4 regions of the Listeria farberi genome follow, and region 1 is predicted to be linked to each of the others. Evidence: riboswitches for the same ligand, from Rfam matches in the RefSeq annotation. Region 1 holds a riboswitch; each other region holds the start of a gene.
What was found. A riboswitch is a leader RNA that binds a small molecule or an ion and turns the genes downstream of it on or off. The one in region 1 is predicted to bind S-adenosylmethionine.

Region 1 (7,846 bases):
TGCTATTACGCATGTTTCTTCAGAACGTGACGCGAAACTTTGGCAGAAAGAACTTGAGGCGAAAATAGGAGGAAGCAGCTATTTAGTGGATAGTTCAGCTGCAATTGCCATCAGTGCCGGACTTTCTAGTGTCGCGGTCGCAGGGATTAAAAAGGAGGAAACAATATGATGTATTGGATAGTAGCACTCGCTTTACTTGTCTATTTTGTACTTTGGTTTATCATTTCAAAAATAAAAGGTAAATATTCACTAGTAGATATTGCTTGGGGTGGGGGATTTGTTGTTGTTGCTTGGACCGGGTTTTTAACTACTTTTAGTGTAACGATGCAAAGTTTGACGATTCTTATTTTAGTTACTTTATGGGGCGTACGTTTATTTTGGCATTTAGCGCGTAGAAATTGGAATAAGCCAGAAGATTATCGCTACGTTAATATGCGCAAACGCTGGGGAACGACATTGGTTAATTTAAAAGCATTTTTAAATGTTTTCGTTTTGCAAGGTATTCTCTTATTTATTATCGCTTTACCAATCACACATAGTTTTGCCAATGAATCAGCGGAATTTACTTGGTGGCAAATTGCAGGAATCGTAATATGGGTTATTGGTTTTGTGTTTGAAGTTGGTGGTGACCTTCAGTTAGAAAACTTTAAAAAGAACCCAGCTAATAAAGGAAAACTACTAACGACAGGTTTTTGGTCTGTTACAAGGCATCCTAATTATTTCGGTGAAGCTCTTAGTTGGTGGGGTGTATTTTTAGTCGCGTTAACACAAATAACAGATCTTTGGCTGATTACGAGTCCGATTGTTATCACCTTATTATTACTATTTGTTTCCGGTGTCCCACTACTTGAAAAAAAATATCGAGACCGCGGAGACTTTCAAGCTTATGCCAATAAAACCTCTAAATTCTTCCCATTTATTGGTAAAAAAGGTCTGTAAAAGTACTGATTTAAGTAGGAAGGTGCTATTAATTGCTATTTGCCGACTAGTGCGAGTAGAATAAGAGTTGGGTATGAAAAAACATGCCTAAATACAATGCTTTATGAGGCGAGAGGGGTACAACAGATGAAAAAAGAAAAAACAGTGTTAATTATGAATTTCGATGAAGAAAGTATTTCTTATCAAGCTTTCTCTGAAATGAAAAGATTGCACCAAGAACGCAAAATCATTGGTTATCAAATGGCGGTTGTAAAACATGAGCCAGGAAATAAACTTGTTGCACAAGATTTTCTTGATTTTACTGGTGCCGATAAAAATATGAAAGATAGCCTTATTGGTATGTTAATTGGTATTTTAGGCGGTCCATTCGGTATTTTAATTGGTTGGATGGTCGGAGCAATCGTTGGTTCTATGCAAGATGCTGGTGAAGTGAAAAACGCTCTATCCGTATTTGAAAGAACGCTAAAAACAATCCCAGAAGGTTCGACAGGCGTTATCCTAATTGCCACAGAGCAAGAATTAGCAAATGTAAACGATGTAGTAATGGATGAGTTACATGGTCGTGTGCAACGCATGGATGAAGCAATTGTAGCTCAAGAAATCAAAAGTGCTCAAGAAACAGAAGGAAAAGCAAAAGATTCAGCTAAAAAACATTGGTTTGGAAAATAAATCAGCTAAACGAGGACAGAGAAATCTGTTCTCTTTTTTTGGTTTTAATAATGATAAAACGGGGAAATTAACAACATAAAACTTCCAGATGAAAAAAAATTCAAGATGATAACGCTTAACTCATTTTTATTTTCTGAAAACTATTTGCATCAAATTAAAAACATGCTACAATAAACAAGTTGTGAATTTCACAAGAAAATTTTTTGTTTGGAGATGAAATAATTTGGATGTGGAAAGTAGTCCATTAATGCAGAAAATTGATTATAGTACGCGCAAAAAAATTGATTTAGTAAATAATAGTATTCTTCGTTATATCGTGCGCGCGATGTTAGCATGTTTATTCTTGACACTAGGGACTGCGGTCGCTGTAATGATTGGTGATAAAGTTGATCATTTTGCTCCAGGACTTGGTAAAATCACGTATGCGTTTATGTTTAGTTGGTCACTCGTGATGATTATTTATATGAATGCCGAGCTTGGTACTTCTAACATGATGTATATGACAACTGGTGTTTATCAAAAAATTGTTAAACCAGGAAAAGCGTTACAAATTTTGATTTTATGTATTGTTTGTAATTTATTGGGTGGAATTCTTGCAGGGTATTTAGTTTCTCTGACATCTGTCTTCCATAATTTGCCTGCGGATCATTTCTTATTTACTGCCGTTAGCGGTAAACTTGAAAAAGCGCCACTACAAATTTTTGTAGAAGGTATTTTCGCCAATATTGTTGTAAATACGGCTGTGCTTTGTACGCTCCGAATGAAAGATGATGCTGGTAAAGTCATTGCGATGATTTTCATTATTTTCATCTTTGCATTCTTAGGATTCGAGCACGTTATCGCCAACTTCTCATCATTCTCATTAGCATTTTTCGCTTCTGGTGGAACACTTGCTGCAATGACAGCGGGCAATGTGACCGTCAATTTGGTCCTTGCTTTACTTGGGAATTTTGTAGGTGGTGGCCTTGTTATCGGACTAGGCTATGCGTGGCTTAACCGAACGAAATCTATTTACAAAGACTAATAAAAAGGAGACCTCTGAAATTTTTAGAGGTCTCTTTTTTTTATATGCTTTTAACAGGTAAATTACTTAAAAATGACCGAATGAGCGGCTCAAACTTCGGTACTTCCTTTTCCACTAGAAATGCGTCATGACCGTATTCAGAGGCCACTTCATGATAAGTAACCGGCACATCCCATTCTTTTAAAAGCTCGTAACCACGACGTAAATCATGAATTCGGAAAAGCTGGTCGGTCGTAATGCCAATGAGCAAATACGGAATTTTAATTTTTGAAAAAGCGGGTAAATCATCTTTCGTGGGAGCCGTAACGTCAAATAAATCAATCGCTTTTGTTAAATATAGATAACTATTTGCGTCAAACCGCTCGACAAAAGTATCCCCTTGATATTGTAAATACGATTCAATTTGAAAGTGCTCTTTTGAGAAAGCAGCAGGAGAAGACTCGGCGACAGTGAAACGTTCAAACTGTTTAGAGAAAAGTTCGCTCGTCCGGTAAGTCATCATTCCAACCATTCTCGCAGTCGCAAGTCCGCCCTCAGGTTGACCAATATAGTTGCCGCCATTAAAATCGGGATCATTCAGAATCGCCATCCGCATAATTAAGTTATAGCCAATCGCATCAGGTCCGGCAGCGAGTGGGGAAGCGATGTTAATAATGCTATCTGTTATATCCGCATAATCAATCGCCCATTCTGTGGCTTGCATTCCACCCATTGATCCACCAATCACCGAAATAACCCGCGTAACTCCAAGTTGTTCCAAAAGTTCACGCTGCACTTTAATAATGTCTTTAATAGAAAACCCGGGAAATTGTAACCGGAATGGCTCACCTGTTTTTGGATTAATAGAGGAGGGGCCAGTCGTTCCACTACAGCCACCAAATACATTCGTACATACCAGAAAATATTTGTCTGTATCAATTGTTTTCCCTGGTCCAATATAATCATCCCACCAACCAGGAGCATCATCTTCAAAATGCTTCGCCGCGTGAGCTGTCCCAGTGAGCGCATGTTCTAACAAAATACAATTATCGCGTGATTCAGAAAGGGTCCCGTATGTTTCGTAGCCAACTAAAACAGGGCTTAACGTTTCTCCGTTTTCAAGTAGAAGAGGACTTTTTTGAAATAGTTCTTTTTGTTGTAAGGTCAATTCTCTTCACTTCCTCCTAAATTTGCTCTAGCGCTTTCGTTAAGTCTTGAATAATATCATCCGTATTCTCGATTCCAATAGAAAGACGAATGGACTCAGGTTTCACACCAGCTGTTAATTGTTGTTCTTCACTTAGTTGTTGATGAGTTGTGGATGCTGGATGAATAATAAGCGATTTTGCGTCACCAACATTGGCTAGATGCGAGAACAATTCTACAGATTCGATAACCTTTTTCCCAGCCGCGTAACCACCTTTAACACCAAATGTGAAAATGGAACCAGGGCCTTTTGGTAAATACTTTTGGGCTAACTCATGGTATTGATTGTCTGTTAAACCTGGATAATTCACCCAAGCTACTTTAGGGTGGTCATTTAAGAAATTAGCCACTTGTTTGGCATTTTTTACATGTTGTTTAAGACGTAAAGATAGCGTTTCTAGCCCTAAAATGAGTAGAAATGCATTAAAAGGAGAAAGCGCTGCACCAGTATCACGAAGGAGTGAGACGCGTAGTTTAGTAATGTAAGCCGCTGCGCCAACATCATTTGTATAAGACAAGCCGTTATAACTGTCGTCGGGTACAACTAGCTTTGGAAACTTACCATTTGTCCAATTAAATTTACCGGAATCAATGACCGCGCCACCAATTGCAACCCCGTGACCGCCGATAAATTTCGTTGCTGAGTAAACGACAATATCTGCGCCGAAATCAAACGGGCGATTTAAATAAGCGGTCGCGAATGTGTTATCAACGATGAGTGGAATATCGGATGCATGTGCAATTTCTGCTACTTTTTCGATATCGACAATATTTATATCAGGATTGCCAATTGTTTCAACAAAGACAGCTTTCGTATTATCTTTAATTGCTTTTTCAAAATTTTCAGGTTCGTTAGGGTCGACAAAAGTAACGTCAATTCCAAACGTTTTAAATGTATGCGAGAAAAGAGTGTGTGTTCCACCATAAAGTGTTGCAGCTGCAACGATATGATCTCCGGAACCAGCAATATTTAAAATAGAGTAAGTAATAGCAGCCATGCCAGAAGCCGTTGCAACCGCACCAATGCCACCTTCAAGTAAAGTTAATCGTTCTTCTAATACAGCTGTAGTAGGATTCATAATTCGTGTATAAATATTTCCAGTTTCCTGTAAACCAAATAAGGCTGCGGCATGTTCCGGACTATCAAATGTATATGATGTCGTTTGATAGATTGGCACGGCTCTAGAATGTGTATCTCCGTCTGGTGTGTGCCCGCCGTGTACTTGAATTGTTTCGAATTTATACTCATTACTCATAAAATCCACTCCTCTTTAATATGTATTTATCAGTAATTTCTATCAAAAAACCTCCCTAGCAGTATATAAGCCGCCAGAGAGGATAGAGTTTCCTAAACTTGGATTTCCGACTTATCTTTCAGAATATACTGCTGGAATTAGCACCGTGAAAATAAATTCCGGTTGCTAAGGCTTCAAAGGGCCAGTCCCTCCACCTTTCGTGATAAGAAAATACTATTAAATTAAGTTATATATTACGCTGGATGAAACAAATTGTCAACTAAGTATTTAAAAGTCCCAAAATAGTGCTTTTGTATGGAGTTTTTGTGACAAAGCTATTTTTAGGTTAATATTTAACGTTAAAAAGGTTTTAAAATCGTTTTTTTAGGCTATTATAGTTAAGACTAATTATATTTCATTAAAAGTGAGGTTGTATTAGAACAAATAAAGGGGAGTTGAAATAAAAAAATGAAGACATTTACACGAATTCTTGTTTTATTAGCAGGGATTGCAATGATTGTACTTGGGATTTGGTTTTTATTCCATCCAGGTATTTCATTATTAACCTCAACATTGATGATCGGATTCTTACTACTGATTTCAGGTATTTTCCACACTATCTCTTATTTTTCAGATAGAAAGTCGCAAAATGTTTCTGGTTGGGTGCTAGCTGACGGAATTTTATCAATCTTATTAGGTTTCTTGCTATTATTTAATGAATTTGATGGAACTTTAACGCTTGTATTGCTATTTGGTATGTGGGTGTTGTTTGCTGGTATTATGCGTACAATAGGCGCATTTACAGCTAAACAAAACAACGTACAAGGCTGGGGCTGGATATTAACTATTGGTATTATTGGTATCATTGTTGGCTTCATTGCTCTATTCAATCCAGTTGTTTCCGCAATTGGTATCGTACTTATTGTAGCGATTTTCTTCATCGTTCAAGGTATAGGCGCAATCGCAACATTTTTCTTTATGGGAAAAAATTATTAATAAAAAGTGAAACCAGTTTTAAACTGGTTTCACTTTTTTGTGCTATTTTTTTCGTAAAATAATTACTGAACTACTAATTAAGATAAAACCAAAAAGTGTGAATGGATTTGGATTCGCATCGCCAGTTTTTGGTATGATTTTTTGTGTGACATTACTATTCTTAGTATTACTATTTGTAGTATTACTATTTTTAGTATTTATCGTTTTTACTTCAAAGGGTGATTCATTTAGTTCTCTAATTTTTAACGTTTCTGGGTCATAAATATAGTATGTTTCTTCACTGTATTCTACTTCAGTACTGCTATATAAAACAAATATATCACCTGGTTGTAAGGGGGGTTCGAATGTAATGGTGAAGTTTCCTTTTTCATCTTCTATAGACCATCCAATCAAATTTCCGTCCTCATCTTCTGCAATTACACCTAAGTTAGGCATAGTAACTCCGTAAAGGATGGAAGGTGTACTTCTATTCAAATCAAGAGTAGGTGCTTTAAGTGTGGGTTTATCACTAACGATAACGTAGTAAGAATAAAACTCTGTTGTATTTCCTGATGGATCTGTTGCGATAACAACAAAGGCATGCATACCAAGTCGAGAATATGTTGGTTCATATCCAGGTTTAAAAGTTAAAGTAACTTTACCCGAGTTATCAGTAGCTGTTACAAATGTAGAGGGCGTTATAGTTTCTCCTTTGATAATAAACGGATAGTCGTCTGGATTAACACTAATCTTTGGTGGTTCTTGATCTAGAACTTTGTAAGTAACTATTAATTCAATAGTTTTTCCATCTTTAGAAGCTACTATTGTTGTTGTAAAAGTACCAGTTTTCTTGGTAGAAGGCGCTCCGGATTTAAAGCTTAATTTTGCTCCTGCTGCAGGTGTTGCGAATTGATTCGGTGTTGGTTTGGAGCCTAATTCAATCACAGGTGTTGTTGTTTTTAGCGTTGCAAGTGGTGCGGCTTCTTTTACTATGTAGTTCACTGTTATATCTGTAGAAGTATTATCATCGAAAGTCACCTGAATTTCTATTGAGTAGTTTCCAGAAGCATTTGTTACAGGTTGTCCGTTTTTAAAAGTAAATGTTGGATTATTTGATGCGTCATTGACTGTTACAAAATCTTGTGCAGCGGGCGTATCTCCAATTTTAAAAGAAAGGTTTGTTTTTCCTACTACTGCATTTGCGTTGGCTTTTAAAAGTTCTTTTTTAGTTTTTTGTTCTTCAACCGAATTATTTTTCGTAGTTGTTTCTGTTGGTGGAGCTATTTCTGTTGTCGATTCATTTTGTTCTCCGGTTTCTGTAGCAAAAACAGGAGTGCTAATTGATAAAATTAGTCCAAATGCTAAAATTACGATTAACTTTTTTTTGATGTTTTTCATTCTATATCCCCAATTCCCTTTTTATTTTATGTTGCTAATTAATTATACAATATTATTTAACTTTGTGAAAGAGAATATTAAATTTATTTTACGAAAAAATTACCTTAATGTTACAAAAATCCGAGAAATTACCTTGCCAAACTTAAATACTAAATTTTATCTCTTTTTTTAATATGAAAAAGTCGCATATTTTAAAATATGCGACTTTAAAACTATTTATATGTATTGCTTAAATTTTGTTTGCGGTTCTCGAAGTCAGTTATACGCCAAGGTTTCGGCGATAAAGCAATCACACCATCTTCTTCCAGTTTCCGCAAGTTGGTAGCAACATAAGCTCGAGCTAAATTTAAGTAATTGCCTAAGATTTTTTGTGTAAAATAGTATGGAATTAGGCAAGAACCATCTGACTCCATTCTTCCAA
Region 2 (7,846 bases), 250 kb from region 1:
TTTTCGCTGCTTCTTTATCCATTTTTTTCAATTCCACCGGAGCTAAAGTAATATTTTCTAAAACAGAAAGATGTGGAAATAAATTAAAATGTTGGAAAACCATACCAATGTTTTCCCGAACTTTATTAATATCTACTTTTTTATCGGTGATATTATAATCGTCGACAATTACTTCACCCGCAGTGATTTCCTCCAAGTTATTCATACAACGAAGAAAGGTACTTTTACCAGAACCAGATGGCCCGATGACACACACTACTTCGCCTTCTTTTACTTCTATATCAATGCCTTTTAGCACTTCATTCGCGCCAAAGCTTTTTTTAAGACCTGTTACTTTAAGTTTAGTCATTTCGTAATCTCCTTTCCAAACGATCGGACACTTTCGTTAAGATGGTAATGACGATCAAGTACATAATTCCGATGATAAGCCAAGTCCATGTACTTTCAAACGTACGCGCCATAATAATTTTACCAGATTGTGTTAATTCGACGAGCCCAATTGCCGACATAATCGACGTATCTTTCAAAGTGATAACGAACTGGTTGATAAAGGATGGAATCATCATCCGAATTGCTTGCGGTAGAACAACTTTCATCATTGCTTTTTTATGTGGTAAGCCAAGACTTCTCGCTGCTTCCATTTGTCCTTTGTCAACAGATTGAATCCCGCCGCGGACAATTTCTACCATATAAGCACCGGCATTTAAGCTTAGAGCTATGACCCCTGCCAAAAATACTGGCATCCTAAAGTCGAGCGCTGCTGGAATACCAAAGTAGAAGAAGAATGCTTGAACAATTAACGGTGTTCCACGGAAAATATCCACATAAACCGTTGCAATTCCACGTAGAATTTTACTGTTGCTTACTTTCATAAAGCCAAATGTAATCCCGATTATAAAGGCAATAATTAATGAAACAACGGCTAGACGAATCGTCAACCACATTCCAGCTAAAAGTGCTGGCCAGGAAGATTTAATAATACCCATGAAGCCTTTTTCAGTAGTATTTTCTTTAACAGCGTCTTTCCCTAAATAAGTTTTAAGGATTTCCTTATATTCTCCGCTAGCTTTAATATTAACAAGACCAGCATTGAATTTCTTTAAAAGTTCTTGATTTTGGCCTTTATTAACGGCAAAACCATATGAATTTCCTTTTTCTTTTTCAGTAACGATTTTTAAGCCGTTTCCAGTTTGCACACCATAAGCGAGTACTGGATAATCATCAAAACATGCAACTGAATTTCTTGTTTTAACATCATCATACATTTGTGCGGAATCATCAAAAACAACAATATCAAAACCATAGTTAGCTTTGATTTTTTCAGCAAAAGCATAACCTTCTGTACCTGTTTTAACAGCTACTTTTTTTCCTTTTAAATCTTCATAATTCTTGATTTCATCGTTATCTTTCAGGATTCCCATAACCACACCAGAATCATAATACGGGTCAGAGAAATCAAATTTTTGTTTCCGTTCGTCTGTAATACTCATTCCAGCAATAACACCATCTACTTGGTTAGCTTCAAGCGCTTGAACTGCTGCATTGAACCCCATTGCTTTAATTTCATAGTTGAAATTTTGATCTTTAGCGATGGCCTTAAGAATATCCATATCGATACCGACATGTTTCCCATCTTTTTCAAATTCAAAAGGTGCAAATGTAGTATCAGTACCAATTAAGTATGTTTCTTCTGCGGCTTTTGCATTTAACCCGTTTCCTGTGAAAATGAACATGGCAACACATGCAATTGCCATTGTTAGTATGAAGCGTGAAAATTTCTTCATATTGTGTCCTCCCTCTATATGTGTTTAGCTATAATTAATTATTTTTATGTAGCATTAATTTTTTCCGTACTCGTAAGATTTTACCATAAGGCTAGATTATTGACCATAGTTATTTATGATAAGATTTTCAACACAGCAAAACAAAGAAGCTAATCAGCGAAAGCTAGCTTCTAACTGTTTTTGAATTGGGTTTCAAAATCGTATTCTTTCATCTTAGCATAAGCGGTATACGTACTCTTAGCATTTTCAATAGCTAAATTAAGTTGTTTCTTTTTCCCACCTTTTTGTGGGAATATAGAAGCCTTGCGGAGTGGCTCTCTCAAGATAATTTTATCGAGTTTTTCAGCTATTAGCAACTCTTTTGGTTGGATGTTATTTGGATCATCGTAAAATTGATTGATAAAGTGAGCTAAATCTTCTTGAAGTGAATTTTCGATTGGAAAAACATGCCACTTACTTCCATTGATTGCGCCATTTCGAACAAAAAAAACGAAGATACTTAAATAATTATCTTGTTCATAGCAGCCGATAATATCACGATTTTTTAGTCCAGGGAAAATAATATGTTGTTTTTCGATCGTTTCATTAATTGCATGAATTTTATCTCGTAATTCGGCAGCTCTTTCGAATTCTAATTTTTCGGTGGCTGCTTCCATGTCTTTAGTGAGTTTCCCCTTCACGCCCTTAACATCGCCTTCAAGAAAACGACTGATTTTTTGAATTTGTTTTTTATATACAGCAGGGTCAATTTCCGCTTGGCAAGGCCCTAAGCAAAGTCCTAAATGATAGTACAAACAGGGACGCCCTGGTCTCCCATCACACCTACAAAGTGGGAATAATTTTTCAATAAGCTCTACTGTTTGCCTTGCTGAAAAACGGCCTGGATATGGACCGAAGTAGTGTGCGCCATCTTGTTTCACTTCAAAAACAACTTCGATATGCGGGTTTTTCTCATTCGTGATTTTAATATAGGGATAACTCGTTCCTTCTTTTAACTGGATATTGAAAGGCGGTTGATATTTTTGAATTAAAATCATTTCGAGAAGTAGCGCCTCTTTTTCGGAAGTAGTGATAATAAGTTCTAAGTCACGAATTTGCCTTACAAGCCTTGCCGTTTTACCGATTTGTTTACTATGAAAATAAGACTTTACACGGTTTTTTAAACATTTAGATTTGCCGATATAAAGTATTTCGTTATTTTCGTCTCTATAAATATAGCAACCTGGTGATTCAGGTAATAAGGTTAATTTGGTTTTTAATTTGTCATCCAAAGGGCTTCCCCTCCTTCTAGAACATCTATTCTATTCCTACTTGCTGTTTTTGTAAAGACGAAAAAAGAACTAGCTTAGGCCAGTTCTTCTTATTCGTTATTTTCCCCAAACGTCTTCTGCGATTTTGACGACGTAACGTAATTTGTTCCATTGTGCTTCTTCGCTTAAAATATTACCTTCTTCTGTAGAGGCGAATCCGCACTGTGGGCTGAGGCGTAATTGGTTTAGCGGCACAACCTCACTCGCCTCTCTAATTCGTTCTTTGATTGCCGTTTCGTCTTCTAAATCCCCCGTTTTAGAGGTGATTAAGCCAAGAACAATTTTCAAATCCGGGCGCGCTACATATTTTAGTGGTGAAAAATCTCCAGAACGTTCATTATCATATTCTAAAAAGAAACCATCGATATTTAGTTTACCAAATAACGTTTCTGCCACTGGCCCATAACCGCCTTCTGCTATCCATGTAGAGCGAAAATTCCCGCGACAAATGTGCATCGTAATAACCATATCTGCTGGTTTATATTTAATAGATTCATTGATGAGCGTTTTATACGTTTCTTGCAGCGTATCGGGGTCGAAACCTCGCTCACGTACGACTTCGCGCTGTTCATCAGAGCATAAATAGCTCCACGACGTATCATCTAATTGTAAATAACGACAACCGGCATCATAAAAGGCTTGAATCGCTTTTTGATAAGCCACCGCTAAGTCAGCTACAAATTTATCAGCATCGTCTATATATGGCTGATACTCCATGTCCCCACGATAATGAAGCATCGCCGGACTTGGAATCGTTTGTTTTGCTACATGATTTTCACCAACTACCTCTTTTAGGAAAATAAAATCTTCTATAAATGGATGTGTCGTGAAATCAATTGGACCAGTGATTTTCACCGAATGCGATTTTGTTTGGACTTTGCTAAATTGAATACCTCCCGCTGCATTGTACCCTTCTACTCCATCCAAATTCTCTAAGAAATCAAAATGCCACCAAGCGCGGCGGAATTCGCCATCAGTAATTGCTTTTAAACCCACTTCTTTTTGTTTTTCAACAATATACTTAATTTCTGCGTTTTCAATATCACGTAATTCTTGAGTTGTAATTTCGCCGCTTTGGAATTTCTCGCGTGCCTCTTTAATTGCCTTTGTCCGTAAAATACTTCCAACATGATCTGCGTAAAATGGTGCCACTTGATTCATTTTCTTCGCCTCAATTCTAGTTATTTTTATGTACAAAAAAACTTTCCCCAAAAAGACAGCTTTTAAGGGAAAGAGTGATTTACCTGTTTCGCGTGCCTTATCTGTCAGTGATACTGCTGGATTTGGCACCGTGAAAAGTCCGGTTGCCAAGGCTTCACTGGGCCAGAACCCTCCACCTTTCTTGATAAGTTACTATGTAATTGGTTCTTATTATATCGTTTACTTCTCGTAATTGTCAAATTTATTTCTGAATATTTATGCTTCTGCGATAACTTCGATTTCAATGTCAGCATCAAGCGGTAATTTCGCTACTTGGAAAGCACTTCTAGCTGGGAAATCGCTGGAAAAGAAAGTAGCGTATACTTCATTCACAGCTGTAAAATTATTTAGGTCTTTGAAAAAAACAGTTGCTTTAATGATTTTATCTAGTCCAGAACCAGCTTCTTTTAGTACAGCTGCTAAATTTTTAAAAGCTTGCTCGGCTTGTTTTGTTGCGCCTTCTGCTAATTCTCCGGTTGTTGGGTTAATACCAAGTTGACCTGATGTGAAAATAAGTCCATTCACTTTTACAGCTTGTGAATATGGTCCAAGTGCTTTTGGGGCTGATGAAGTTTGAATAATTTCTTTTACCATTTTATCCCTGCTTTCTTTTGTGGTATGCTTTTATTCTAATAAATAAAGTTAGATTTAGCAATAAAGGGGGATTTCTGGATGATTTTAACGATATATTTAATCGCGATAACGCTTATTTCTTTTCTATTATTCGCTGTTGATAAAAGGAAGGCAATTAAACACGCTTACCGGATACCTGAATCTGTACTGCTTTTCACCGCTTTTCTTGGTGGGGCATTCGGTAGTTGGATGTCAATGCAGTTGTTTCACCATAAAACGCAAAAGCCGAAATTCCGAATTTTAGTGCCACTTGCGATGGTTTGGACTATTGGCATAGTGGTTTGGTGGTTATACTAAATTAACAAGCTAAGTTTGTCCATTTTTTAGCTTTTATAATTTTCAAATTCCCAGTAGAAATAGTTTTGCAGTGCTTGACATGAATCATCCCAATTCTCTTTTGAACACTTTTCTAAAATGATTTCTATCTTTTTTAAAAGTAAATCATAGCTATAATGTTCCATTACTATTAATTTTCGTTTTTCTTTTGGAACATGCTGCAATTTATTTATTGCTCCGGGAGTTACAACTAAAACATAAAAATAATTTCCGCCTTTTTTAACATCATTTGTTCCAATAAACATATCAACAACTAAATAAATTTCTTCTTGGGGACTAGGCTGCCATTCTTTAAGAGGTAAATCAAGTTCTGTAGAATGGATTTCTTGTAATAGAACGAGTTCTAATCTATTTTGTTTTTTCATTTGCTCCACCTTTCTTAAACAATGTCTGAAATTAAATGTATCTAATAACAAAAATACCGACCAGTTTTCTCTGGTCGGTATTGGTTTACCTTTTATTTTTACTATCTTGTATTAATTGTTTCTTCATAAATTAATACTTTTTCTTTCTCCCTCTCATCACCAACAAGAGCATGCTTAGAACAAGTAAGCTCAAGCCTGTCCAGATTACCCAAGTGTTTGTTTGGTCACCTGTTTTTGGTAATGGTTTTGCTTCTTCATATGTTGCTGTATGCTGTGTTCCATTTATAATTTTTATCCTAGTCTTTCCTTCTTTTACGCTAGGTTTGGTAGGTTCTTCTTGATTTACACTTAATGGTTTTACTTCTATCGTTGCAATTGCAGCAAGTTGTTTTTTGCCAGCATCTTTTGTCCCTTCATTTGGATCATAGGAATAAACCACTTGATAAGTGCCTGCTTTTGTTACATCTACCTTACCTTTTACTTGCACTTTAGAGAAAGGAATTTCTACGCCATCACGATTTGTTGCACTTACAAAATTTGCTTTGGCTTCCCATTTTTCACCTTGTGGAAGAACGCTATCTTTTACAGTGATTTGTGCTTGATTTTTTAACACTTTGATATGTGCTATTTTTTCCACTCCATCGTAACTATATCTTACCTCATAAGTGCCAGCTTCTCTACTGTCTACGTTTCCGGTTACAGTCAAATCTTTAAAGGAAATTCTGTCGCCTTTTTTATCTGTAGCACTATCGAAATTATCCGCTGCTTTCCATGTATCTCCTGCATAAATTGTACTATCATGCACTTCAATACTCGTTTTTCTTGGTTCTACTGTAACATGAATGGTTGTCGAAACTCCAGCATAACTGTAGGTAACTTGATAAACACCTGGTGTTTTTAAGTCCACAGTTGGCATTTCTGTGACAGTGATTTCATTCCAAGCTACCATATTTCCATCTTTATCTAAAGCTTTGTCAAAGTTGTCTTTAGGATTCCAACTATCCCCTACATAAATTACTGAATCATGTGCATGGACATTAGTTAGAATGTCTTTCACTTGGATATTGATTGTTGTCTTAACCCCATCATACACGTATGTTACAGGATATGTTCCTGCTTTAGTTGTATCAACGGTTCCTTCTACTACGATATCGGCGAATGTAACTGAATTGCCGTCTTTATCAAGCGCACTATCAAAGTTATCTTCAGCCTTCCACGTATCTCCGACATAAAGCTTTGAATTATGCGCGTTCACTGCGGTTAATTTAGCTTTTACAGTTAAAGTAATTTTTTTCGATACTTTGCCATACTTGTAAGTGACTTCATAAGCACCTGCTTTTGTCGTATCTACAGTTGGTTTTTCTGTGACTGTAACGTCTTTTAGGTCAACCGCATTGCCTTCTTTATCAAAAGCACTATCGAAGTTATCTTTGGCACTCCACACATCTCCTACATAAATAGTAGAGTCATGAGCACTGATACCTGATTTATTTTCTTTTACTGTGACTGTAACAGTTTTCGCGAAGCCGTCATAGCTATAAGTGATTGGATAGCTACCTGCTTCATTTGTGTTCACATTTCCTGCCACCGTTACCTCAGTAAAAGCAACGGGATTGCCATCTTTATCTAGCGCACTATCGAAATTGTCTCCCGCATTCCATGTGTCACCTGTATAAATTGTGGAATCATGCGCGTTCACAGCTGTTTGTTTAGCTTTGACAGTAACTTGAATAGTCGAGGAAACTCCATTATAGGTGTATGTCACCGGATAGACTCCAGCTACTTCGGTATTCACGCTTCCTGTAATTGTTACATCGCTAAACGCTACATTAGTGTCACCTTCTTTATTTGACGCACTATCAAAGTTGTCTTCCGCTTCCCATGTGTCTCCTACATAAATAGTAGAATCATGTGCGTTCACTGCGGTTAAATCTTTTGCTACAGTTACTTGAATAGTGACTGAAACCGTTTTGCTATCTTTTGTTATCGTGTAAGTTAATGGATACACGCCACCTTGATTAGAACCATTTTTTATGGCATCTAATTGTGTTTGGTTTACTTGAACTTGGTCTAAACGATTTTCTGCGCTTGAGTTAACGCCGTCTTTTACTTCTTCAAAAGCGGCTGTTTTCGCAAGAGTTAGGGCCTGTGCTTCCGTTAAACTAGTAGCTTCCTTGTACTCCACCGAAAAATCAGTTGCTCCCATGGTATAACCATC
Region 3 (7,846 bases), on a different contig from region 1:
GATTTGTAGACTTTACGACCTTCTTTTTGAGCTGTAATGACTTTTCCAGCAGCTTTTTGGTCTTTGATGTAGTTGATGAATGTTTCAGTGTCTGGGTCGATTGCAGTTACTAGGTTTGCTTTTTTAAAGGCTGAGAATCCATCGCCACCGCCAAATAGGAAGTCATTGATTACGACTTTGTATTTTTGGTCAGCTTTTAAAGGAGTTCCATCTTCTGTTGTAACACTTGCCACTTTATACGCGTGATCTAAATCATCTGTATCAGTGAAAGTATATTTTAATCCAGAAATTTGTAGGAAATAAGTTTGGTTGCTTAAATATTGTTGGTTTAGAGCTTCCAAAATATCAGCGCCAGTCATTTCCACTACTTGCAAAATGTTACCAAATGGTTGAACAGCTTGAGCCGCACCCCATGTGATTTCGTTTTGGCCATTTGCAAGACGAGTAGTAAGATCAGAACGGATTCCGCCATTGTTAGTCATAGCAAAATCGACATCGGCGCCGGCTTTATTTGCCATGTAACGTTGTGCATCCGTAATCATGTTACCGAGCTCGGATTCTTTATCATCAATTGCTTTGTTATCTGGATTTGTATCACGAGAAATAACGTCTTTATTTGCTAGTCCGATAGTTTCGTTGATAACACCTTCAATGCGGCTTTTCGCATCTTCGGTTACAGTGGTAATATCGGCATTTGGTGTGACGCTTCTCGTGTTGTATGTAATTTTAGCGTCAGGTGGTGTAACGAAATCGCCGGTTGTTTTATCAAGTTCGCCAGTTACATCTGAAAAAGCTTTACCATTGTTGTAACTTTGAACAATACGAGTTTTTCCAACTAATCCGTTTGTGTATTGGTGATTGTGCCCTGCAAGGACTAAATCGACCGAGTTATTTGGGTCTAATTCATTTGCTTTGGTAATCATATTAGCAGCTTCCCCGGCTACATCTTGTTTTGTTCCAGTGTTTGGGTTTCCGGTGGAAAGTGCTGGAACGTGGGATAAAACAACGATTGCGTTAACGCCTTGATTTCTTAGTTCAGCAGAGTATTTAACGATTGTTTCTGCTTCATCAAGGAAATCGTAGTCTTTAATATGATTTGCAAGAACTAAATTAGGAATTTCTGTTGTAACGATACCGATGAAGCCAACTTTGACACCATCAATTTCTTTTACATAATATGGTAAAAAGCCTTCTGCGACTGTGTTTGTTCCTTTGTTGACCACGTTAGCTGCGACGATTTTCATGTCACTTTTAACGCGTGGATAAGCTTCTACGATTGGTCCGAATTTGTTTGTAGAAACTCCGTCCAAAATTCGTTTGTATTCAGGTAATCCTTCATCAAACTCATGGTTACCTAATGTGCCGACTTCGAAATTCATTTTTTGGAGAACTTTCATCGTTGGCTCGTCTTGAAGTAAACCTGATACTGCTGGACTTGCGCCGACCATGTCGCCTGCTTGAACACGGATAGCATTGTCAGTTGTTGCTCCAGGATTTGCCTGTAAAAATGAGTTAGTGGCATTATCCAAATTGGTAGCTAAGTAATCTGCTCCGCCAATTGGTGAGCCCGATGCATCTTTAGAGGCTGTTTCAAGCGCTCCGTGGAAATCGTTTATTCCCAAAATCTGGATAGGAACTGTATCTGCTGCTGCTTGTGCTGTTGTCCCGGTGAATGGTGCTGTAAGTCCGATTGTGAGCCCTGCTACGAGTAAAACATGTGTAGTTTTCTTGAAAAATTTGTTCACTTTCACACTCTCCCTTTTTTCGCCAGTGGCAATTTGTAAGCGCTAACTCATGGGTGTCTAGCTATAATTGTAGCAAAGAGGAATCACCCTAGCAATAGGAAATATGGATTTTGTGTAAATGTAGTGATAATATTTGGCTATATTTTCATTTCGACGGAAAAAAGGGTAAACTAGAGAAAAAGGAGGGTTAAGATGGATATCTCGAGTACGGAAATATGGGATGCGATTAGGAGAAATAGTTACTTGCTGTATTATCAACCAAAAGTAGACGCGAAAACAAATAAAATTATCGGTTTTGAAGGTTTGATTCGACTAAAAACTGCGACGACTATTCTAGCTCCAATTGATTTCTTTGATGATATTGTCCTTTTAAATGCAACGCGGGAAATGCAAGATTTTGTCGCTGAAACAGCGATAAAACAAATTAACCAGTTAGGTGGACGCTTTTCAATTTCGATTAATATTCCGGCGCATTATGTAGCGAGCAGTACGTATATGACTTTTTTACATGATTATGTGAAAGAAAATTTAAAGTATCCGGAATGCCTAGAAATAGAGATTATCGAACGGGGTGAAATAACGGAACTTGCTATCGCGGATAAAAACTTACGAAAAATAAAAAACCTTGGTGTCAAAGTGAGTATGGATGATTTTGGAAAAGGTTATAGTTCGCTTGCGTATTTGCGCAGCTTGCCGATTGATATTGTGAAAACAGATATGTCATTTATCGCGCTTTTAAAAACAGATCGAAAACAGCAAATTATTATTCGCGCGATCGTCAATTTGTGCCATGATTTAGGCGGAAAAGTGGTTACAGAAGGTGTGGAAGATATGGAACAAGTGGAAAAATTAAAGGAAATGAAAGTAGACTATTTTCAAGGTTATTATTTTAGTCGACCATTACCGATGGAAGATATTAAAGAAAAATATTCTTTTGTGTAGAAGAGTATATAAATAAAAAATTGGTTGGTGTGAGAATGGTAATTTACCAAATTCACACCAACCAATTTTATTTGATTAAATTGTTTGAAGCATCTTTTACAACAACGTCATGTGCGCCGCCTTCTACGATAGAAGTAGAAGATACAAGGGTGATTTTTGCTTTTTGCTGTAATTCTGGGATATTAAGCGCACCGCAATTACACATGGTAGAACGGACTTTACTAAGGCTGATTGCGACATTGTCTTTCAATGATCCAGCGTAAGGAACATAAGAATCTACGCCTTCTTCAAAAGATAATTTCTTGTCGCCGCCAAGGTCATAACGTTGCCAGTTACGCGCGCGGTTAGCCCCTTCGCCCCAATATTCTTTCATATATGTGCCGTTTAAATTCACTTTATTAGTAGGGCTTTCGTCAAAACGGGAGAAGTAACGACCAAGCATGATGAAGTCAGCTCCCATTGCGAGTGCTAGCGTCATATGGTAGTCATAAACAATTCCGCCATCAGAACAAATCGGGATGTAAACACCTGTTTCTTCAAAATATTCATCGCGGGCTTTAGCAACATCAATTAGCGCAGTTGCCTGTCCGCGACCAATGCCTTTTTGTTCGCGCGTAATACAGATTGAACCACCACCCACACCAACTTTGACAAAATCTGCGCCAGCATCAGCAAGATAACGGAAACCATCACGATCAACGACATTTCCTGCACCAATTTTAACCGTATCCCCGTATTTACCGCGAACGTAGTCAAGTGTGCGTTTTTGCCACTCGGAGTAACCTTCAGAGGAATCAATACACAGAATATCTGCTCCTGCTTCTACTAATGCGGGAACGCGTTCTTCGTAGTCGCGCGTATTAATACCAGCCCCAACAACGTAACGTTTCGAGGAATCAAGCAGTTCTAATTTATTTTCTTTATTAGAGTCATAGTCTTTACGAAACACCATGTGAACCAAGTGTTCGTTATCGTCTACAAGTGGCAGGGCATTTAATTTGTTGTCCCAAATAATGTTGTTAGCTTCTTTTAAAGTGGTCGATTTTTTAGCAGTAACTAGTTTTTCAAAAGGCGTCATGAAATCTGCTACTTTTTCATCAGGACTCATGCGCGTTACGCGGTAGTCGCGACTTGTCACGATACCTAGTAATTTACCGTGCGCTGTGCCATCTTCTGTAACTGCAACTGTGGAATGACCAGTTTTTTCTTTTAAATCAAGAATATCTTGGAGGGTTTTATCTGGGCTAATATTAGAATCACTAATAACGAATCCAGCCTTATGATTTTTCACGCGGGAAACCATGGCTGCTTCACTTTCGATGGACTGGGAGCCGAAGATGAATGATACGCCACCTTCTGTAGCAAGAGCAATACCCATATTATCGTCAGAAACAGCTTGCATAATTGCGGAAACAAGCGGAATGTTCATTGTGATTGCAGATTCTTCACCCTTTTTAAACTTTACGATTGGTGTTTTTAAGCTAACATTAGTTGGAACACATTCAGCGGATGAGTAGCCTGGAACAAGTAAAAATTCACTAAATGTGCGGGACGGTTCTTCAAAATAAAATGCCATTATTTCCACTCCTTCTTCTATTTTTAAATGAATTTATAAAATATCTTTATTATTTCAATATCTGGTTAGAAAGTCAATGATTGGAAGTGCTTTTTCATAACGTTTTCTTTTAATAGATGAGTGGAATATAATAATGATAGGTAAACTTTCGCGAAGGAGGTAATCAGATGGATGAAGAAACATTATTAGAACAAGGCTATCGTAAGTATCGCGGGGCGGACATAGATATTTATTTTAATACAAATGTTTGCGCGCATTCAGGTAATTGTGTAAAGGGTAATGCAGAACTTTTTAATTTAGATAGAAAGCCTTGGATTGTGCCAGATAATGTATCAAAAGAAGAGGCAAAGCGTGTGATTCATACTTGCCCTAGTGGAGCGCTTCAATATATAGAGAAATAGGAGGATATCAAATGCAATATAAAAATGGTGAAAATAGAATTTATGCGGTAAATGATGAAGGAGTAGAAGTTGGCGAAGTGACTTTTGTTCCAACTGGGGAAGATATGTTTATTATTGACCACACAGGTGTAGATGATGCTGCACGTGGCCAAGGGATAGCGCAAGAACTTGTGAAACATGCTGTCGAAAAAGCGAAAATAGAAGGAAAGAAAATTATTCCGCTTTGCCCGTTTGCTAAAGCTGAGTTTTCCAAGAAGCCAGAATATCAAGTAGTACAAGCTTCAAAATAAGAAGAGTAGACTAGGTTTTATTCCTAGTCTATTTTTATGAATTAATTTTTAAAAATCCAGTTTTCTCTTCTTGACATCTGGTTCTTTTCAGTGTATCTTTAATTCACAGTAAACTTATAGGAATAATAGTATTACGTTTTCTTATCAAGAGTGGTGGAGGGAATCGGCCCAGTGAAACCCGGCAGCGGAGCGCAAGTTCTATGCTAATTCCGATCAGAAGTAATATTCTGGCAGATAAGTAGTAGCTTTTAATGAGGCGCTTCGATTCTGACCAAAAAACAGAAGAAGCGTTATTTTTTAGCGCTTAAAGAGGGGAGTTTTTGTTAGATGAAGAAATTTTTATTAGTAGCGGTTATCTCGGTTTTTGCCTTGGTGTTAACGGCTTGCGGTGGTTCTGGCGCTAGTTCAGACAAAGCAAACGGTTCAGGCAAAGCGAAAGACGGCGGCTCTCTAATTATCGGCGTTACAGGAGATCCAGAAGTTATCAATCCTAACTATGCTTCTGACCGAGTAACATTAACGATTCAACAAGCTGTATACGCACCGCTATTTTGGGAAGTTGACGGGAAACCGGCACTTGCAAAAAGCTTAGATATTTCAGATGACAACTTAACTTACACTGTGAAACTAAAAGATGGTTTAACTTGGCATGACGGTAAGCCTTTAACTGCAGACGATGTAGTATTTACTGTAAATTCTATTTTAGACACAAAACAAAACAGCCCGAACCGCGGCAACTTTGTTTTTGATGATAAACCTGTAAAAGTAGAAGCAGTAGACGACACAACGGTGAAATTCACTTTACCAACTGTTGCTCCAGCCTTTGAAAATACAATTAAAACGTTCTTCCCAATTCCAAAACACATTTTTGAAGGGGTAGAAAACATCGAGAAAAGTGATAAAAACAAAAATCCAATCGGCTCAGGTCCGTACAAATTTGTTGAATACAAAACGGGCGAATATGTTTCCCTAGAACGATTCAACGACTACTTTGACGGTAAACCAAAATTGGATAAAGTTACTTTCCGTATCACAAAAGATCAAAACGCAGCTAATTTAGCCTTGCAAAATGGCGAAATTAACTTAAAATCCATTCAACCTTCCGATAGAAAAAAAGTAGAAAAAGCGAGCGCGGTAAACATTATCACTTACCCGGAAAATCGCTTAAGCTATGCGACATTCAACGAAAACCAACCAGCGCTTAAATCAAAAGAACTTCGCCAAGCCCTTTCTTATGCGCTTGACCGTGAAGAAATCATTGATGCAGCATACGGTTCAGATGAATACGCAAAACCAGCTTCCTCGTTCCTAACAGAAAATACGAAATACTTCACGGATAAAGTAGAAACATACGACCAAGACATTGCCAAAGCGAAAAAATTAGTAAAAGAAAGTGGTTTTGATACAAGTCAAAAACTAACTGTTTACTATTTAAACAACAGTAAATCACAAGAAAGTATCGCGCTTTACCTGCAACAACAATACAAAGAAATCGGCGTGACACTTGACTTGAAACCAACAGATCCAAATGCACTAAGCAACATCACACTTGACCGCAAAAACGCAGACTACTCTATCGCACTAAATGGCTATATCATGGGGAACGATCCTGATGCATATAAATCTCTATTTAAAAGCGATGAGCCATACAACTACGCTAACTATCACAACAAAGATCTGGATGCACTTTGGGAAAAAGGTGCTGTAACTGCGGACGATAAAGAACGTCAAGAAATCTATGAAAAAATCCAAAACACCATTGCTGATGATGCTGTAATTTATCCAATTTCTTATGATAATGCAGTGCTAGCTCTTGATAGCCGTTACGGTGGCCAAAAAGCTGCAACACCACAACCAGTAACAATGTTCCGTGATCTTTCTAAACTATATTTAACGGAATAATAATTAAAAATCATTCGTAAAAAATCTGGCCTGCCATGCTTGTTTTTGGCAGGTTCAGGTTTTTACTTGTCATTTTTAGTGTTTTAGATAGGAGATAAATTATGCTAAAAACAATCATAAAACGCGTATTGCAAATTATTCCGATGCTATTTATTATCTCGATTATTTCGTTTGCACTTATAAAATTAGCGCCCGGGGATCCCGTGAACTCTTTTGTTACGCCTGATATGAATCCTGACGATGTAGAGCGGATTAGACAGAGCTTAGGGCTGGATCAACCGATTTATGTACAATATTTTATTTGGCTTGGAAACTTGTTGCAAGGGAATCTTGGTTATTCGATTGTGAACAGCCAACCAGTTTTGCAACAAATTTTAGAGAGAATTCCGGCGACACTTGGTTTGGTGGGAACTTCGCTTGTTCTGACGCTATTATTATCGATTCCACTTGGTTTAGTTGCGGCGAATTATGAAAATACGTGGATTGATAAACTGTTAAACGGGATTTCATATATTGGGATTTCGATTCCGATTTTTTGGTTTGGGATGATTTTAATAGATGTATTTTCGATTCAATTAGGGTGGCTGCCAAGTCTAGGGATGCGAACGATTGGGGTTGACTCTTTTTGGGATATGGCGGAACATGCGATTTTGCCAGTTATAACGCTGACTTTCCAAGGGTGCGCGGCATATTATCGCTACGTCCGTTCGAATACGATTAACCAATTAAAAGAAGAATATGTTTTATTTGGTTATGCGAAAGGTCTATCCAAAGTGCAAATTATGGGGCATCATGTCTTGAAAAATTCCTTGCTACCAGTTATAACACTACTTGGGATGTCACTTCCGCAAGTCATTACAGGCGCTTTTATTACCGAAAGTATTTTTTCATGGCCGGGAATGGGCTCGCTTGGAATTAATGCGATTTTCCAACTAGATTATCCGGTTATTATGGCGATTACGCTATTTTCAGCGCTGTTATTAATTATCG
Region 4 (7,846 bases), on a different contig from region 1:
GAGCTGATTCATATGCATCCGTCGCTCTTGCCGCAAGAGTATGCACACCGCGGTGAACGTTCGCATTATCAAATTCATAGTAATGAGTTAAAGCCGCAATAACTTGTTTTGGCTTTTGTGAAGTGGCAGCATTATCTAAATAAGCTAGCGGTTTTTCATTTATTTCTTGAGCTAAAATTGGAAAATCCGCCCGAATTTTTTGGATATCAATCATTTAGCGCACTTTCCCTTCGATTACTTCACGAAGCATCGTTTTTACACTTTCGATTGGTAACTGACGAACAACAGGATCTAAGAAGCCATGAATAACTAATCTTTCTGCTTCTTTTTGAGAAATCCCGCGGCTCATCAAATAGAATAATTGTAGTGGATCAACGCGTCCAACAGAAGCCGCATGACCTGCAACTACGTCATTTTCATCAATTAATAAAATTGGGTTTGCATCACCGCGTGCTTCAGGACTAAGCATTAATACACGTGACTCTTGTTGTGCATCAGACTTAGAAGCGCCATGTTTAATGTGGCCAATTCCGTTAAAAATAGTTGTTGCTCTTTCTTTCATAACACCATGAGATAAAATCGTACCGTTAGAAGCTTTTCCGTAATGTGTCACGCGAGTTGTTACGTTTTGCGTTTGCTTACCGCGACCAACTGTCACTGTTTTTACATCAGCAGAAGATCCATCACCCATTAGGTTTGTTACGTTCTCATTAATTGTATCGCCATCATTCATCAGGCCAAGCGCCCATTCAATTTGGCTATCTGTTCCAATGTGTCCACGACGGTTCACATATGTCGTAACATCACTTGCAAGATTGTCTACACCGCCAAAAGTAATACGCGCATTTTTCTCAGCGATTACTTCTTCAACAATACTAACAATCCCTTTAGGTGCGTTATCTACTGTTACATAGTTTTCCACATAAGTGACTGCACTATTATCATCCGCCACAAGCAACACATGGTTAACAAGTGGAGATTCTGCTTTTTCTTGTACAAAAACAGCTTGAATTGGCGCTTTCACTTCAACATTTTTAGGAACGTAAAGGAAAATCCCACCGTTCACTAGTGCCGCATGAAAAGCAGTCAATTTGTGCTCATTCACTTGAACTGCATCTTTCATGAAATATTTCTTCACAAGTTCAGGATGGTTTTTCACAGCGGAAATAATATCTGTAAAAATAACACCTTGATCAACTAGTTCTTGTTGCAACTGAAGTCTCGCAGGTCTTTCATCCATTTGAACGTAAAAATTGGCTTCTTTATTATCTAAATCAACTAAATTCGCTACTTTTTCAGGTAAAGTTTCATTCGTCACGCCTTCTTTAAAAGGTATAAACGTCTCAAACTTTGTGAAATTCCAGCGAGTAATTTTTGTTTTATCCACAAAAGGCAAGTCAAGTTCCCCGTAGGCTTTAAAAGCATTGCGACGGATTTCTAAAAACCAATCCGGTTCATTCGCATTACTTGAAAAAGCGTGGATAAAATCAACTTTAATTGTCATATTTTCTGCCATGATTTTAGCCTCACTTCCTTATTGTTGGTCTACTGCTTCTTCTTCTTCAAGTTCAATACCAAGTTCTTGTTTAATCCAGTCATAACCTTCCGCTTCTAAACGTTTCGCAAGTTCAGGTCCGCCTTCTTTCACTACTTTACCTTGCATCATTACGTGCACAAAATCTGGTGTAATGTAGTTAAGTAAACGTTGGTAGTGGGTAATGATTAAGCAGCCAAAACCTTCGCCGCGCATTTCATTTACACCTTTAGAGACAACTTTAAGCGCGTCGATATCAAGACCGGAGTCAATTTCATCTAAAATCGCTAATTTTGGCTCAATCATTAATAATTGCAGAATTTCATTACGTTTTTTCTCTCCACCTGAAAATCCTTCATTTAAATAACGTTCCGCCATTTCTTCGTCCATATCTAAAATATCCATTTTTGCATCTAGTTTGCGGATAAATTGCATTACTGGGATTTCATCGCCTTCTTCGCGTCGGCTGTTGATGGCTGCACGAATGAATTCAGCATTTGTAACACCACTAATTTCGCTTGGGTATTGCATCGCTAAGAAAAGACCAGCACGAGCGCGTTCGTCTACTTCCATTTCGAGTACATCTTCTCCATCAAGCGTGATTGTTCCTTGGGTTACTTCATATTTCGGGTGCCCCATAATAGCTGAGGATAACGTAGACTTACCTGTTCCATTTGGTCCCATGATTGCATGGATTTCGCCAGTTGAAATTTCAAGGTTAACGCCCTTCAAAATTTCTTTTCCTTCTATTTCAACATGTAAATCTTGAATCTTTAAAGTTGCCATAAAAAAAGTCCTCCCTAGTGTAAAATTTGCATAATCCTAGTTTAGTATAATTCTAATCTGATTACAACTATAAAAACCAGCACTCTTCGCATTCTCCCCTTCATTCTACTATTAATAGCTGTTTTTTGCCAGTTTTCAAGTATTATCACTATTCCCATTTTATTTGAGAATCTATTACATAAAAGAAAGAACGCTTTATATCAATAGAAGAAAGGTCCTTTTTTACTACAAAAAAGGATTGTATATCTTATTTAGATATGGTATTGTTGTAACGTAACAAATTTGCAACATAATAACTTATTTGTAATAAATGATTATTTATTGAAGGAGAATTTAAAATATGAAGAAAGCAATAATGGCTCTGACCATCTTTGTATTGCTTTTAGCCACATTATCTGGGTGTAGCTCCCCTAAGTCCGACTTCACCTCTACTTTAAAGAAAGCAACTGAAAATAAACAATTTACAACGAACGTCACCTTCCAAGTAAATAACTTATCTGATAACTACATTAAAAAACTTGGCTCTGATACTGACTTAAATCAACTTAAAAAATCTAACATTCAATATAAAATTTCTGTAGATAGTGATTCTTCCTCTTCTTATAGTGCTTATTCGCTTCACTGGAAAGGAAAAAATCCACTTGATTTAACCTTACATGCACTCCAAAATAGTGAGGACGGAAAAGCCTATATTCCAGTTTCTGATATTTATGACGCATCCGATAGTATTTCAAACTTACTATCCGATTCAGCCGCTCAGATTTTTAACAAAGTACTTGCACAAAATAAAGACTTAGAATCTAAGTATCTCAACGTTTTTGAGACATTTCAAAACTTCTCCAATCAAACAATTGATTCAGAAACCGTTGATCGTCAAGCAGAAGAATTGAAAAAAATTGAAGAAGCAAGTGGTATCGCAATTTATAGTTATTTGAATAACTTAGATGACAAACATTTCACCGCTAAAGATAATGGAGATATCGTCCTAAAGCTATCTAAAGATGAAATCAAGGATTTAGTAAATAACGTCTTTACAGCACTTAATGATGACGGAAATATCGTAACACTTCTTTCAGAAATTGATGGCAGTACACAAAAAGAAGCTCAAAAAAAATGGAACGCCGGTCAAGACAGTGTTCGTTCTTCACTAAAAAACCTTACTTCTGATAAAAATCAAACGTTAGATTTCAAACTAACGCTTACACCAGATAACAAAAAAGGTTTTAGTAAAGCTATTATTACTACGAACTTTGAAGATAGCAAAACAAAAGATTTAATCAGCTTAACGACAACTGTGGATATGCTTGATTACGAAAAAGTTCCTCCAATGCCAGAAGGTAAAGACATTGTTTCTAAAAAAGAACTTGATAAAGCCATTTCTGATGGACTGAAACTATATTTAAGTAGTGCTAATTAAAAAAAATCCTTATACCAAATCGGTAAAAGGATTTTTTGTTTACTTATCGACTGGAACAACTGCTCCGTCCCATTCTTTCGTAATGTAATCTTGAATTTCTTTTGAATGTAAAACTTTAACTAGTTCTTTAATGTTTTTGTCATCTTTTTTCTTGTCCGTAGTTACAACGATATTAGCATACGGAGAATCTTTGCTTTCGATTGCAATAGCATCTTTAGAAGGATTTAAACCTTGGTCTACAACAAAGTTTGAGTTAATAGCGACAACATCGCCTTCTTCATTATTATATGCAGTCATTAAGTAAGCAGGGTCAAAATCATATTTGAATTTCAAGTTTTTCGGATTGTCTTTAATGTCGTCAAAGGTTGCATCTTGTGCTTTCACACCGTCTTTAAGCGTTAAAAGTCCATTATCTACAAAAATACCAATCACACGCGGCCAGTCAGATTTTGAATTAGAAAGTAAGACTTGCGCGCCGTCTTTTAAATCTTTAATATCTTTTACTTTTTTAGAATAAATGCCCATTGGTTCGATGTGAATTGCGCCAACATCAGCAAATTTGTAACCTTTTTCTTTTTCTTCTAATTCAAGATATGGTTTATGTTGGAAGTAGTTAGCATCTAAATCGCCTTCTTCTAGGGCTTTGTTAGGCATAACGTAGTCTGTATATTTAACAATTTTCAAGTCAATCCCTTTATCTTTCAAAATCGGTTTTGCTTGTTCTAAAATTTGCGCATGAGGTGTATTAGAAGCACCCACTACCAATTTGTTATCGTCTTTATCAGATGATGCTTTATCTGAGGAGCCACCGCAAGCTGTAAGTACTAAAACTAAACTTAATGTGAAAATTAAACCAAGAACCTTTTTCATGAAATTCTCTCCTTTTTTGCGGGGATTCCGCGTTTTTTTATATAAATTGCTTCATATACTTTGGTTAGCGTTTATCGGTTCGTTTTGTTAGGAAATCGCCGATAAACTGGAAAATAAAGACAATAATTAAGATAATAATTGTCGCAAGGACCGTTACATCAGGTTGCCCACGTTGGAATCCTTCAAGATAAGCTGTATTTCCAAGCCCTCCTGCACCAATAACACCGGCCATCGCTGTGAATCCAACGAGAGAAATGGCTGTCACTGTAATACCAGAAATAATCGCTGGTAGGGCTTCTGGGATGAGCACTTTACCAATAATGGTAAACATGTTCGCGCCCATTGATTTAGCGGCTTCAATAACACCTTTGTCCACTTCACGAAAAGCAATTTCTACCATTCGACCATAAAACGGAGCTGCTGAGATAATTAAAGCTGGAAGTGCTGCTTTTGGTCCAATTACAGTTCCGACTAACGATTTTGTCATCGGTAAAAGTAACACGATTAAAATAATAAAAGGAATGGAACGGAATACATTAACGAGGATTGCTGTTATCCAGTATAAAATGCGCGATCCGGCATGTTTTTTATTATTGGTTAAAAATAGTAATAACCCTAGCACGATTCCTAGTAAAAAAACTGCAAATAATGAAGTAAGTGTCATATATAGCGTTTCTTGTGTGGCCACCCACATCATTTGAAAATCAACATTTGGGAATAATTCTTGTAATTTCGTCATCGTTCTAACACTTCCGTTTCTACTTTAAGTTGACGGAGCTGTGTTAGACTAGCATCTATCGCTTCTTCCGTGCCTAAAACTTGGACATATAATGTTCCGTACGCACCGTTTTGCGTTTGAGTTAAGTTCCCGTGAAGAACATTTAGCATTACATCATTTTCTTTTGCTACTTGAGAGATCACAGGCTGAGTTGCATTTTCACTCATGAAGAGTAGTTTAACGATTTTACCTTCTGCGTAATTATCGAGTAATAGATGGATTAGTTCTTCTGTTTCGTCTGAATCAGTTACTTGGCGAACGAAGCGCTGCGTTACTTTTTCTTTAGGATGACGGAAAACATCTAGTACGTCACCGAGTTCAGCAACTTTCCCGTTTTCCATGACTGCCACGCGATTACAAATTTTCCGGATAACATGCATTTCGTGGGTGATAACGATGATAGTTAGGTTGAGACGTTTATTTATATCTAATAGTAATTCTAAAACTTCATCGGTTGTTTGTGGATCTAGTGCGGATGTAGCTTCATCACAAAGCAATACTTTAGGATTATTGGCGAGCGCTCTTGCGATACCGACGCGTTGCTTTTGTCCGCCGCTTAGTTCAGCGGGATAGGCGTTTTCTTTTCCTTCTAAACCAACAAGCCGGATTAGTTCATTGACTCGGAAACGTCTTTTTTCACCACGTACTCCAGCAATTTCTAACGGAAATGCAATATTTTCTGCAACGGTTCTTGACCATAATAAATTAAAATGTTGGAAAATCATACCGATTTGTTGGCGCGCTTTTCTTAATTTCCCACCGCGAATTTGGCTAATTAGTAGATTATCTACTTCAACAGATCCTTCCGTTGGTAGTTCTAATCCATTGAACATTCGGATTAGCGTACTTTTACCAGCACCTGAATAACCAACTACTCCAAAAATCTCACCTTGTTCAATTTCTAAATCGACATGGTCGACTGCGAGAACTTTGTTATTTCTGGACGTATATTCTTTTACGACGTTCTGTAATGTAATCATCTCTATCACCTTTTCTACATTCTGATATACAAAAAAGCCTTCCTGCTAATGAGCAGAAAGGCAGCATTTTTTCAAATGGGCTAACTTCCTTCTCATCTTTCAGAACAATTAGTTGTTCTGCATGACTTAGCACCTTAAACACATAATGAATTATTGTTTAGGTTGCTGGGCTTCATAGGGCATTTCCCTCCACCACTCTGGATAAGATTTCTACATATTATTATATCACTTCATTTGTGACTATAGTGACGTTTCTTGTTTTTTCATATTACCTTTTCCGGTACACTTTGTCAATAACTTTTTTATTTATACGAATTTATTTGTAATTTAATTTATTATTAATACTATTTTCTCCCAGATATCCGTGGCTAGCTAACTGAGAGGCTATTTTAATTTGAGCTCTATTTTGGTATTTAAGTTCGCTACTATTGACTTGAATTATGTACATAAATACCGCAATGACCGTGATACAAGCAACAACAATTAAAACAATATGTTTTTTCATTTTTCTCTCCTCCGTGATTTATATTCTACTGAAAGAACATAAATCACAAGGAAAGAAACATTTAAGAATTTTTAAAGATTAAATGAGAGGCAATTTGACGATAAAACTTGTTTGGCGATGTTTGCTCTCTGCGGTAACAATTCCACCGTGTTTTTCAACGATAGACTTAGCGATTGCAAGCCCTAGCCCCGTCCCCGTGGTTGTCCGGTTTTTATCTACTTTGTAAAAACGTTCAAATAGATAAGGCAAATCAACGGTTGGAATCTCTTCACCATAATTAGTGACCCGCACAACAGCCATATTATCTTCTTTTTTCGCGCTTACATCAATTTGTTTATTTCCTTCTCCGTATCTAAGCGCATTGGAAAATAAATTCTCAAACAAACGCATAATTTGGTTACCATCGCCGCTTATAATTAATTTTTTTGCATCAAAATGTTCTACAATCTTCATATTACGTTCAGCTGCACGACCATCATATTCAGCAACTAATTGGCTTAGTAGTTCAATAATATCTAGCTCATCTTTTTTAAGTTGGTATTCTACATTATCAAGTCTGGTATAAGAAAATAAATCATCAATCAGTTTATGCAAATGACGAGCTTTTCCGTATACAAGTTCCGTATAATACCGCAGCTCTATCTCATCACGATAACGGTCCTCATGAATATAACTTAAATATCCTAAAATCGACGTTAAAGGAGTCCGTAAATCATGTGAGACATTTGTAATTAAGTCATTTCTAGCTTGCTGCGCCTGTTCTTCCTGCTTCATTAATTTATTTTGTCGTTCACGCATATTTTCAATGTTTCGCTCAAGTTCTTGAATTTCCGGAACAAAACTCTCTGTATCAACGGGCTTTCCGTCATTTAAAGCAAAATTAATCGTTTGTAGTTGTTTTTTTAATATTCGTTGACGCATCAAGCGATAAAAGAACGCAAAGAATAAACAAGCAATCAAAAAGATAATTAAAAAT

Region 2: linked by a shared signal. The riboswitch ahead of HCB38_RS03145 (5-methyltetrahydropteroyltriglutamate--homocysteine S-methyltransferase) and the one ahead of HCB38_RS01955 (O-acetylhomoserine aminocarboxypropyltransferase/cysteine synthase family protein) in region 1 are both predicted to bind S-adenosylmethionine.
Region 3: linked by a shared signal. The riboswitch ahead of HCB38_RS10505 (ABC transporter substrate-binding protein) and the one ahead of HCB38_RS01955 (O-acetylhomoserine aminocarboxypropyltransferase/cysteine synthase family protein) in region 1 are both predicted to bind S-adenosylmethionine.
Region 4: linked by a shared signal. The riboswitch ahead of HCB38_RS12960 (methionine ABC transporter ATP-binding protein) and the one ahead of HCB38_RS01955 (O-acetylhomoserine aminocarboxypropyltransferase/cysteine synthase family protein) in region 1 are both predicted to bind S-adenosylmethionine.

Annotation. Positions count from the first base shown of each region.
Region 1 is NZ_JAARZL010000001.1:398,788-406,633, forward strand. It holds gene HCB38_RS01930 (DAK2 domain-containing protein) at 1-169, shown strand, start outside; gene HCB38_RS01935 (DUF1295 domain-containing protein) at 169-939, shown strand; gene HCB38_RS01940 (DUF1269 domain-containing protein) at 1,066-1,608, shown strand; gene HCB38_RS01945 (formate/nitrite transporter family protein) at 1,832-2,632, shown strand; gene metX (homoserine O-acetyltransferase MetX) at 2,673-3,779, opposite strand; gene HCB38_RS01955 (O-acetylhomoserine aminocarboxypropyltransferase/cysteine synthase family protein) at 3,796-5,073, opposite strand; SAM riboswitch class I at 5,182-5,282, opposite strand; gene HCB38_RS01960 (HdeD family acid-resistance protein) at 5,521-6,048, shown strand; gene HCB38_RS01965 (LPXTG cell wall anchor domain-containing protein) at 6,091-7,425, opposite strand; gene HCB38_RS01970 (Crp/Fnr family transcriptional regulator) at 7,638-7,846, opposite strand, start outside.
Region 2 is NZ_JAARZL010000001.1:650,385-658,230, reverse strand. It holds gene HCB38_RS03160 (amino acid ABC transporter ATP-binding protein) at 1-349, opposite strand, end outside; gene HCB38_RS03155 (amino acid ABC transporter substrate-binding protein/permease) at 342-1,784, opposite strand; gene uvrC (excinuclease ABC subunit UvrC) at 1,955-3,055, opposite strand; gene HCB38_RS03145 (5-methyltetrahydropteroyltriglutamate--homocysteine S-methyltransferase) at 3,152-4,255, opposite strand; SAM riboswitch class I at 4,350-4,446, opposite strand; gene HCB38_RS03140 (RidA family protein) at 4,511-4,888, opposite strand; gene HCB38_RS03135 (DUF1294 domain-containing protein) at 4,967-5,224, shown strand; gene HCB38_RS03130 (Imm8 family immunity protein) at 5,251-5,628, opposite strand; gene lcp (putative cellulose-binding protein LCP) at 5,759-7,846, opposite strand, start outside.
Region 3 is NZ_JAARZL010000003.1:234,765-242,610, forward strand. It holds gene HCB38_RS10480 (bifunctional metallophosphatase/5'-nucleotidase) at 1-1,751, opposite strand, end outside; gene HCB38_RS10485 (EAL domain-containing protein) at 1,938-2,687, shown strand; gene HCB38_RS10490 (IMP dehydrogenase) at 2,755-4,263, opposite strand; gene HCB38_RS10495 ((4Fe-4S)-binding protein) at 4,431-4,664, shown strand; gene HCB38_RS10500 (GNAT family N-acetyltransferase) at 4,676-4,954, shown strand; SAM riboswitch class I at 5,093-5,195, shown strand; gene HCB38_RS10505 (ABC transporter substrate-binding protein) at 5,282-6,856, shown strand; gene HCB38_RS10510 (ABC transporter permease) at 6,958-7,846, shown strand, end outside.
Region 4 is NZ_JAARZL010000005.1:162,392-170,237, reverse strand. It holds gene HCB38_RS12990 (cysteine desulfurase) at 1-214, opposite strand, end outside; gene sufD (Fe-S cluster assembly protein SufD) at 215-1,516, opposite strand; gene sufC (Fe-S cluster assembly ATPase SufC) at 1,535-2,320, opposite strand; gene HCB38_RS12975 (Lmo2079 family surface lipoprotein) at 2,661-3,737, shown strand; gene HCB38_RS12970 (MetQ/NlpA family ABC transporter substrate-binding protein) at 3,777-4,607, opposite strand; gene HCB38_RS12965 (methionine ABC transporter permease) at 4,672-5,346, opposite strand; gene HCB38_RS12960 (methionine ABC transporter ATP-binding protein) at 5,343-6,365, opposite strand; SAM riboswitch class I at 6,455-6,573, opposite strand; gene HCB38_RS12955 (hypothetical protein) at 6,682-6,870, opposite strand; gene HCB38_RS12950 (sensor histidine kinase) at 6,949-7,846, opposite strand, start outside.